4 regions of the Bacillus sp. YH3-2-B2 genome follow, and region 4 is predicted to be linked to each of the others. Evidence: riboswitches for the same ligand, from Rfam matches in the RefSeq annotation. Region 4 holds a riboswitch; each other region holds the start of a gene.
The links. Region 4 has a riboswitch for S-adenosylmethionine ahead of ACWJJX_RS06005 (5-methyltetrahydropteroyltriglutamate--homocysteine S-methyltransferase). Riboswitches for the same ligand answer to the same signal wherever they lie in the genome.
Positions count from the first base shown of each region.

Region 1: linked by a shared signal. The riboswitch ahead of mtnW (2,3-diketo-5-methylthiopentyl-1-phosphate enolase) and the one ahead of ACWJJX_RS06005 (5-methyltetrahydropteroyltriglutamate--homocysteine S-methyltransferase) in region 4 are both predicted to bind S-adenosylmethionine.
Region 2: linked by a shared signal. The riboswitch ahead of ACWJJX_RS01610 (methionine biosynthesis PLP-dependent protein) and the one ahead of ACWJJX_RS06005 (5-methyltetrahydropteroyltriglutamate--homocysteine S-methyltransferase) in region 4 are both predicted to bind S-adenosylmethionine.
Region 3: linked by a shared signal. The riboswitch ahead of metN (methionine ABC transporter ATP-binding protein MetN) and the one ahead of ACWJJX_RS06005 (5-methyltetrahydropteroyltriglutamate--homocysteine S-methyltransferase) in region 4 are both predicted to bind S-adenosylmethionine.

Region 1 is NZ_JBSJQE010000001.1:435,432-437,625, forward strand. Features, by position in the region: gene ACWJJX_RS02405 (aminotransferase class I/II-fold pyridoxal phosphate-dependent enzyme) at 1-754, shown strand, start outside; SAM riboswitch class I at 815-914, shown strand; gene mtnW (2,3-diketo-5-methylthiopentyl-1-phosphate enolase) at 996-2,194, shown strand, end outside.
Region 2 is NZ_JBSJQE010000001.1:286,562-288,755, reverse strand. Features, by position in the region: gene metC (cystathionine beta-lyase) at 1-204, opposite strand, end outside; gene ACWJJX_RS01610 (methionine biosynthesis PLP-dependent protein) at 197-1,318, opposite strand; SAM riboswitch class I at 1,388-1,513, opposite strand; gene ACWJJX_RS01605 (esterase family protein) at 1,688-2,194, shown strand, end outside.
Region 3 is NZ_JBSJQE010000002.1:824,322-826,515, forward strand. Features, by position in the region: gene ACWJJX_RS09120 (toprim domain-containing protein) at 1-185, shown strand, start outside; gene ACWJJX_RS09125 (thioredoxin family protein) at 188-508, shown strand; gene ACWJJX_RS09130 (SCP2 sterol-binding domain-containing protein) at 605-955, shown strand; SAM riboswitch class I at 1,066-1,172, shown strand; gene metN (methionine ABC transporter ATP-binding protein MetN) at 1,278-2,194, shown strand, end outside.
Region 4 is NZ_JBSJQE010000002.1:218,338-220,531, forward strand. Features, by position in the region: gene ACWJJX_RS06005 (5-methyltetrahydropteroyltriglutamate--homocysteine S-methyltransferase) at 1-976, opposite strand, end outside; SAM riboswitch class I at 1,055-1,141, opposite strand; gene ACWJJX_RS06010 (LURP-one-related/scramblase family protein) at 1,226-1,702, opposite strand; gene ACWJJX_RS06015 (hypothetical protein) at 1,805-1,972, opposite strand.

The sequences.
Region 1 (2,194 bases), on a different contig from region 4:
GAAAATGGAAATGATGCCGCTGACGGAAGAAAGAGGGTTTCTCCCTGATTACAGCGTAATTCCTGAAAAGGTGCGGAGCGAGGCGAAGCTGCTGTATCTCAATTATCCGAATAATCCGACCGGTGCTGTGGCGACAGAGGCGTTTTTTGAGGAGACGGTCGGTTTTGCGGAACAAAACGGCATTTGTGTCGTTCATGATTTCGCGTACGGAGCCGTCGGTTTTGACGGGCATAAACCGCTGAGCTTTTTGCAGACGGAAGGCGCAAAGGAGACGGGAATCGAAATCTATACCTTGTCCAAAACGTATAATATGGCGGGCTGGCGGGTCGGATTTGCCGTCGGAAACGCTTCTGTTATCGAAGCGATCAACCTTTATCAGGATCATATGTTTGTCAGCCTGTTTCCCGCGGCGCAGCAGGCGGCCGCAGCCGCTCTTTTAGCGGATCAGGCATGCGTCGCAGCGCAAAATGACAGATATGAATCGAGACGCAATGCATGGATTGAAGCCTGCCGCGGTATCGGCTGGGATGTGACGGCTCCGGCGGGCTCCTTTTTTGCATGGCTCCCTGTGCCCGACGGTTATACGTCACAGTCGTTTTCAGATCTGCTGCTCGAGAAAGCGGATGTCGCCGTCGCTGCCGGAAACGGGTTCGGAAAATGGGGGGAAGGCTATATAAGAGTCGGTCTTCTGACAAGTGAAGAAAGACTTAAAGAAGCTGCGGAACGGATCGGGAAACTGAATCTTTTCACCTGAAAAAGCATTGACATATCAGGATAACAATGCGATAATTCAAAATACTTTATAAAATCATTATTCTTATCAAGAGCAGGCAGAGGGACGAGCCCGATGAAGCCCGGCAACCGACTGATAAAGCACGGTGCTAATTCTTGCAGCAGGAGCTGAGAGATAAGATTCGGACATAACACGAAGCCTCTTTCTGCTCATACGGAAGAGGTTTTTTTATGTTTTGTGAAAGAAAGAGAGGCGTTCACGCATGAGCGAAGTATTGGCAACATATCTTCTGACAGACACAACGGACAGTGAAAAGCGGGCGGAACAGATTGCGGCGGGGCTGACGGTAGGCTCCTGGACTGACCTGCCCCTGGTGAAGCAGGAACAGCTCAGAAAACATAAAGGCCGGGTCGTAAAAGTTGAGGAGAAAGAAGGAACCTCAGAAAACGAAACACAATCCGTCATCACCATCGCCTATCCTGAGGCGAACTTTTCAAGAGATATTCCGGCCGTCCTGACGACGGTATTCGGAAAGCTGTCACTGGACGGAAAAATAAAATTGACTGATCTTGAATTTTCCGAAGGGTTTAAACGCTCCCTTCCCGGGCCGAAATTCGGTATATACGGCATCCGCAAACTGCTGGGCGAATTTGAAAGACCGCTTCTGATGAGCATATTTAAAGGCGTGATCGGACGGGATCTCGCCGACATTAAAGAGCAGCTCAGACAGTTGGCGCTCGGCGGCGTGGATCTGATTAAAGATGACGAAATTTTCTTTGAAAATGAACTGGCTCCGTTTGAAACCCGCATTATCGCAGGAAAACAAGTCCTGAAGGAAACCCGGGAGGAGACGGGGCATAAAACGCTGTATGCCGTAAACCTTACGGGAAGGACCGCTGAACTGCGGGATAAAGCGAGGCGCGCGGCAGAACTCGGGGCGGACGCGCTTTTATTGAATGTGTTCGCTTACGGTTTAGATGTGATGCAGAGCCTTGCCGAAGACAGGGAAATCCCGCTTCCGATCATGGCGCATCCGGCAGTCAGCGGCGCGTTCACATCATCTCCCGTTTACGGCTTGTCGCATGCGCTTTTGCTCGGCAAGCTGAACCGCTATTGCGGCGCTGATTTCAGCTTATTTCCGTCACCTTACGGATCCGTTGCTCTTCCGAAGGAGTCCGCGCTTGCAATCCATGATGAATGTGTAAAAGACGATGTCTTTCATCCGTCGTTTGCCGTCCCGTCAGCAGGCATTCACCCCGGTATGGTGCCATTGTTGATGCGCGATTTCGGCATCGATCACATCATCAATGCCGGCGGTGGCATTCACGGCCATCCGAAAGGAGCCGAGGGCGGCGGAAAAGCGTTCCGCGCCATCATTGATGCGGTGCTTGAAGCGCAGCCGATTGAAGAAAAAGCCGCGTCGTGCAAAGATCTTCAGCTCGCATTAGACAAATGGGGAAG
Region 2 (2,194 bases), on a different contig from region 4:
TTCAAGACCTGCGATCGTTTCTTCAAGCGCTGTTCTTGTCGGTGTGCCGGAGCGGCTGTAATCATATGTCCCGAATTCTTCAAATGAAGACTGATGGAATGTCGAAGCATGCTGGATCGGCACGCTGACGGCTCCGGTGGCTCCGTCTGTTTTAAATGGATTGTGCACGAGCTGGGTTTCCAGCGTCCAATTGTGATTACTCATATGACACGGCCCCCTCTTTTACTTGCTGTAATGCCTGCTTTACATCCCGCTTCAAATCTTCTGCATGTTCAATGCCCACTGAAAAACGCAGCAGGCGGTTGCAGACGCCGTTTGCGATACGGATATCTTCCGGAATGTCCATGTGCGTCTGTGTCGCGGGGTATGTAATAAAGCTTTCCACCCCGCCGAGACTTTCTGCGAAACAGATCGTTTTCAGCGCCTTTAAAAACGGATTGACCCATTCCTCTTTTTGCAGCCGGAAAGACAGCATCCCGCCTTTTCCGGGATATAACACGTCGGCGATTTCCTCTTCCTGTTCTAAAAATTCTGCAAGTTCACGGGCGTTTTCTTCATGACGGCGCATTCTGAGTCCGAGTGTTTTCATCCCTCTCATTAAAAGCCACGAATCAAACGGCGGGAGAACGGCGCCGATCGCATTTTGGTGATTAAACATGATGTCGCCGAGCTCTTCATCCTTAACGACAGCCAGACCGGCAAGGAGGTCATTGTGCCCCGCTAAATATTTTGTGGCGCTGTGAATGACGATGTCCGCTCCCAGTTCAAGCGGGCGCTGGAGCACCGGAGTATAAAACGTATTATCCACAATTAAAAGCAGGCCGGCTTCTTTCGTAATCCGGGCGATTTTTTCAATGTCCGCCTCCTGCATTAACGGGTTTGTCGGCGTTTCAACAAATACCGCTTTCGTGTTTTCCGTTATTTTGGAGCGTAAACAGTCTTCATCGCTGAAATCATCATAAATAAAGCTTAAGCCGTATTTTCTCCATTCGTTTTCAAACAAACGGTACGTGCCTCCGTATAAATCGGAGGATACAATCAATTCATCCCCGCTTTTAAATAAAGCCATAATGGTTTGAATGGCTGCCATTCCCGAGCTGAAAGCAAATCCTCTCGCACCGTTTTCCAACACGGCGATGGCGTCTTCGACGAGCTGGCGTGTCGGGTTTTTCGTGCGCACGTAATCAAAACCTGTAGATTCTCCTATTCCTCTATGGCGGTAAGCGGTGGACAGATAAATCGGCGGACTGACCGTTCCCGTTGCTTCTTCGCTTCTATTTCCAATTTGGGCTAATTTTGTTTCAACATGCTGCGTCATCAGTAAGCACCATCCTTTTTCAAAAATAAAAAAGCCCCCTCTTCATAAGAAGAAGGAGCTTTTCTCTTCCTCTTATCTTCCAAGCATGTGAATCGCTTGCTGGATTTAGCACCTTGGCACTTTGCCTTCCCGCGGCAAAGCAAACCGGTTGCTGAGGTTTCAAAGGGCCAGTCCCTCCACCTCTCGTGATAAGAATATTGTTTTGTATTTTCTGATTGTTCTATATTAACGCACTATAAAATGGATTTCAACAACTTTTTATTTATCTGAACTCTCGCAAGAAGTGCATCTGAAGAAAGAAATTTCTAATAATTCATGGTACAATAGGAAAAAACCATCAAGACAAGACGCGGCCTGGAGGAATGCGAAGTGGCATCAAAAAACGGAATCATTCATGAGAAAACACTTTTCTCCCATGAGCTTGAAGAGGAAATGACCGTTTTGGTCTATCTGCCCGCCACCTTCTCCCCCCTGTATAAATATCATACGGTCATCGCTCAGGACGGCCATGATTATTTCAGATTAGGGAGAATCGGGCGTCAGGCGGAAGAGCTTATGTCAAAAGGGGAAATTGACCGCTGCATCATTATCGGCGTCCCATATAAAAATGTGCGGGAGCGAAGAAACACATACCATCCCGAAGGCTCTAAGTTCGCCTCATATAAACGGTTTATCGCAAATGAGCTCGTTCCTTTTATCGACAAAGAATACCCGACTTATCAAGTCGGATACGGCCGCACCATGATCGGGGATTCCCTCGGCGGAACCGTCTCGCTCATGACGGCGATTGACTATCCGAACATGTTTGGAAACGTCATCATGCAGTCTCCGTATGTTGACGGGCACGTGCTGGATGCCGTCCGGCAGTCGGAGGAT
Region 3 (2,194 bases), 610 kb from region 4:
ATGACTCGGGAGATAAACTAAGAAAACAGCTGAAACGGGAGCTTCCCGAAGCGCGCCATATTTATATAGACAGAACATACAGGCAAGTCGAGTCGTGCCCGGGCCATCATCTCGCATCTGTGCTGATCAGAGCCGGCTTTGATGCTGACACTGTATTTTTGAAAAAGAACGACCTGAGGTGGTAATCATGAAAGAACTCCAAGAAAATGAACTCGAATCGATTCAGGATGACGTTTATCTCCTGTATTTGTACACCCCGTTTTGCGGCACATGCCAGCTGGCGTCCAAAATGCTTACTGTCGTCGAAGAAATGCTGCCCGGCGCCGCCTTCTATAAAAACAACGTGAATTATTCCCCCGCATTCGCCAAAGCCTATCAGATTGAAGGCGTTCCGTGCTTTTTGCTGTTTAAAGGCGGAGAGCTTGTTGAGAAAGGATACGCCTTCCGCTCCGTTTCCTATTTATATGAGCTGATTAAACAAAAAACATCGCAAACGTTCCCGATGTGACAATATTTACAGGAAAATGTCGTGCGGTTTATAAAGGGTTCTGTCCGTTAAAAAGAGAAAGTGTATGTATGGCCATTAAAACGGGAGGTTATACGAGTGGAGAAAATAGAAGTTTCAGAGAATGACGGACAGCATCTGTTTTTGAAACCGCTATTAAACGCCTCAACGCTGCTGATTACATTCCAAGGAGAAACAGAAGCCTTAACGGTCTCAATTAACGGACAGGGAGAAATGAGAAAAACGTCGGCTTCAAAGGAAAAATCTAATTTGACCTTTTACGGAAACCAGACGGAAATCATCCATCTCCTGCATGGTGATGTCTCTTTGCAAAAGCTTATCCAAAGCGGAAAACTCAAAGTGAAAGGATCATTCAGAGCCCTGCTGAAGCTGGAGGCCATCCTCTGGCTGACAAACGGATTTTTTCAGGCGATCAGTAAACGGCCGTAACTGCCAATCTACTATGTGACAATAGCTTCCAATATTTATTTTATTGACTTTTTATCATTCGCCGTGCTATTCTACAGTAAGAATTTCCGGACGAAAATACGATATGTTTTCTCTTATCAAGAGAGGTGGAGGGAAGTGCCCTATGAAGCCCGGCAACCATCAACAATGTTGAAATGGTGCCAATTCACTCGAAGCGGTCTGCTTTGAAAGATGAGAGAAAGGCCTTTTTCAATAAGCCTTTCTGCTCATTTTTGCAGAAAGGCTTTTCTTTTGCGGAGAAACCCGGAAGATTTCTTAGAATAGTGTAAGGCGGGTGATTGCTTTGATCCATCTTCAAAATGTTTCAAAAATTTACAAAGCGAAGCATGGGGATGTCAATGCTGTCCAAGATGTCACTCTTGATATCAAAAAGGGCGAAATATTTGGAATTATAGGATATAGCGGAGCTGGTAAAAGTTCCTTAATCCGTCTCCTGAACGGCCTTGAAAAGCCGACGTCGGGAACCGTGGAAGTCGCGGGGACGGAATTAAATAAAGTAAGCAGCCGCGGGCTGAGAAAAGCGCGCCAGGAAATCAGCATGATCTTCCAGCATTTTAACCTTCTGTGGTCGCGCACCGTCCGGGAGAACATTATGTTCCCGCTGGAAATCGCCGGCGTGAAAAAAAGCGAACGGGTCCGCCGCGCTGATGAATTGATTAAACTGGTCGGATTAGAGGGGAAAGAAAAATCTTATCCGTCGCAGCTGAGCGGCGGTCAAAAGCAGCGTGTCGGCATCGCCCGGGCGCTCGCCAATAATCCGAAAGTCCTTCTGTGCGATGAAGCGACATCAGCGCTCGATCCGCAGACGACCGATTCAATTTTGGATCTTTTATCCGATATAAATGACAGACTCGGTCTGACGATCGTGCTCATTACCCATGAAATGCACGTCATCCGAAAAATCTGCAACAGAGTCGCCGTCATGGAAAACGGGAAAGTCGTTGAAGAAGGCGAAGTACTCCAAGTTTTCAGAAACCCGCGCGAACCGATGACCAAGCGTTTCGTTCAGCAGGTGACAGAACCGGAAGAGACGAAAGAAACCATCCAGCATTTTCTGCAGGAAACAGCGACAGGGAAAACGATTCAGCTTTCATTTGTCGGGCAGGCCGCCGAGCAGCCCCTCATTACGGAAATGATCCGAAACTTTGATGTGGACGTCAATATTCTGCAGGGGAAAATTTCACAGACGAAGGACGGAGC
Region 4 (2,194 bases):
GTTTAATCGCGTCCTTGTCTTCAAGTTCGCCATGTTTTGATGTAATCAATCCAAGCACAAGCTGAAGATCAGAGCGTTTGACATAGCGGAGCGGTTCAAAGCCGCCGGAGCGGGAATCATCATATTCCAGGAACAATCCGTCAAGGTCAAGCCCGTCAAAAATCGTTTCAGCCGCTGCATCATAGCCGCCTTCAGCCGTCCATGTGGATTGGAAGTTGCCGCGGCAGATATGCATCGTAACCTTCAGATCGTCAGGGCGGTCCTTGATCGCGTCATTAATGGAAGCGGCAAACAGCTTGCGCAGCTCATCCGGCGTTGTGCCGAAATCTTCAATCTGACGAAGCCCCGCTTCAGATAAGAAAACGGCCCATGCGGTGTCATCAAGCTGAAGGTAGCGGCACCCGGCGTCATAGAAAGCCTGAATCGCTTTTTTATACGCTTTTGACACATCGTGCTGAAATTGTTTGTAATCATTCTGGTAGGCCGCTTTTTCCAATTTTCCGCGGAAAAACAGCATATTCGGACTTGGGATGGTCATTTTCGGAACAGCATCGCCAGCAATGCTGTGCAGGAATTTATAATCTTCGAGCATCGGATGCTGAGAAAAATCAATATCTCCCGTTACTTTAATGCCGCGCGCTTTCGTCTGTACGTTGTGAAACTGAATGCCGCTTTCAGGCGTAAATGCCTCAACCCCGTCTAAATTTTCGAGAAAATCAAAATGCCACCAGGCACGGCGGAATTCGCCGTCAGTCACGACATTGAGGCCGGTTTCTTTCTGCTTTTCCACGCTGCGGATGATTTCTCTGTTTTCGATTTCGCGCAGCTGTTCTGCTGAAATCTCACCTGCCGCTCTTTGCAGGCGGGCTTGCTTCACAGCCGCCGGCCGCAGCAGGCTTCCGACCTGATCCGCGCGAAACGGCGGGTTTTTTCTTAGAAGAGTATGCAATGGTTGTTCTGTGTTTTGCTGTGACATGAATGATTCCTTCTTTCCTGATGAAATATAAAAAAACTCTTCCCTCGGATAGGGAAGAGCTTGCGTCCGCAAATCTCAACCTTATCTTCAGGATTTAGCACCATTCTGCTGAACAGCGGTTGCCGGGTATCATAGGGCCAGTCCCTCCACCTCTCTTGATAAGGAAATATGCTATTTTTCAGAATAAACTGTAATACTCTTAATCTTAGTATATTATCTTATATTGTCAATATATTTCGATAAATATTTTTATTTGTCACCCTCAAATAGAATCATATCTATCACGATGGCGATCGCAAGACAAAGAGCAATATCCTCTTCCTTTTCAATCTGCAAATGATAGGAATCGCCCCAGCTCATCCATGATTTGGTGACGGTCATCCGGTTTGATTTTCCGTCTGTCACTTGAAAATTCCGGCCCCACACATCGCCGGTAAGATCCCAGCCGAGTCCGGAAATTTCAAATTTCGGTTTGAAAAACGTGACTTTCTTGATGACTTGGCAGACGGGTTTGCCGCTGACGGAAATCTCGTAACGGGGAACGAGCGACATCAGTTTCTGATTGACGCTGGCGAGCGTGCGGCCGTCCAAATCAGTCAGCTTCAGTTCATCACCGAATGAAAACAGCTTTCCTTCAACATTGTAGACTTCTTTTCCGCTTTCAAGAAACACTTGAAAACGATTCTTAATCGTAAACATTCGCTCTTTGATGTAAAAATGGTACATAAAAAAACTCCTTTTTTATGTTGTACGAAAAAAGGAGGCGGAAGGTTTCATATCGGCCGGGTGCATAAAAAAAGGCTGCCGATTTTGCGGCAGCTGTCGTTTTTATGATAGCGGCATCCGGCGTTTTTGACGGATCGCATTTAAATCAATGATGTTATTCGTGTCGGCAGCTGTCACCAGCGGGCTTGTCTTTGGCGTTTTCCGGCGGTTGTCCTTACTGAAAGAGAAAACAAGATACCCTGTCAAAGCAGCGAAAATAAGTAGCATCATTTTACATACCTCCCAAAAAAAGTTTTGGTATTATTATTGTACGAAAAAACAAACGAAAAGTATTCAAACAATTGTCACTTTTTTAAAAAATAACGTCATTTTCCGTAAAAATGACTATGGGTTGAAGAAATTTTTCTCTTGTTGTGGTTCTATAGATTGTATCGGATGATGAATGATGATCGTTTATATAACTTTTTCACTATTTTTTGTAAGTGTCTAATT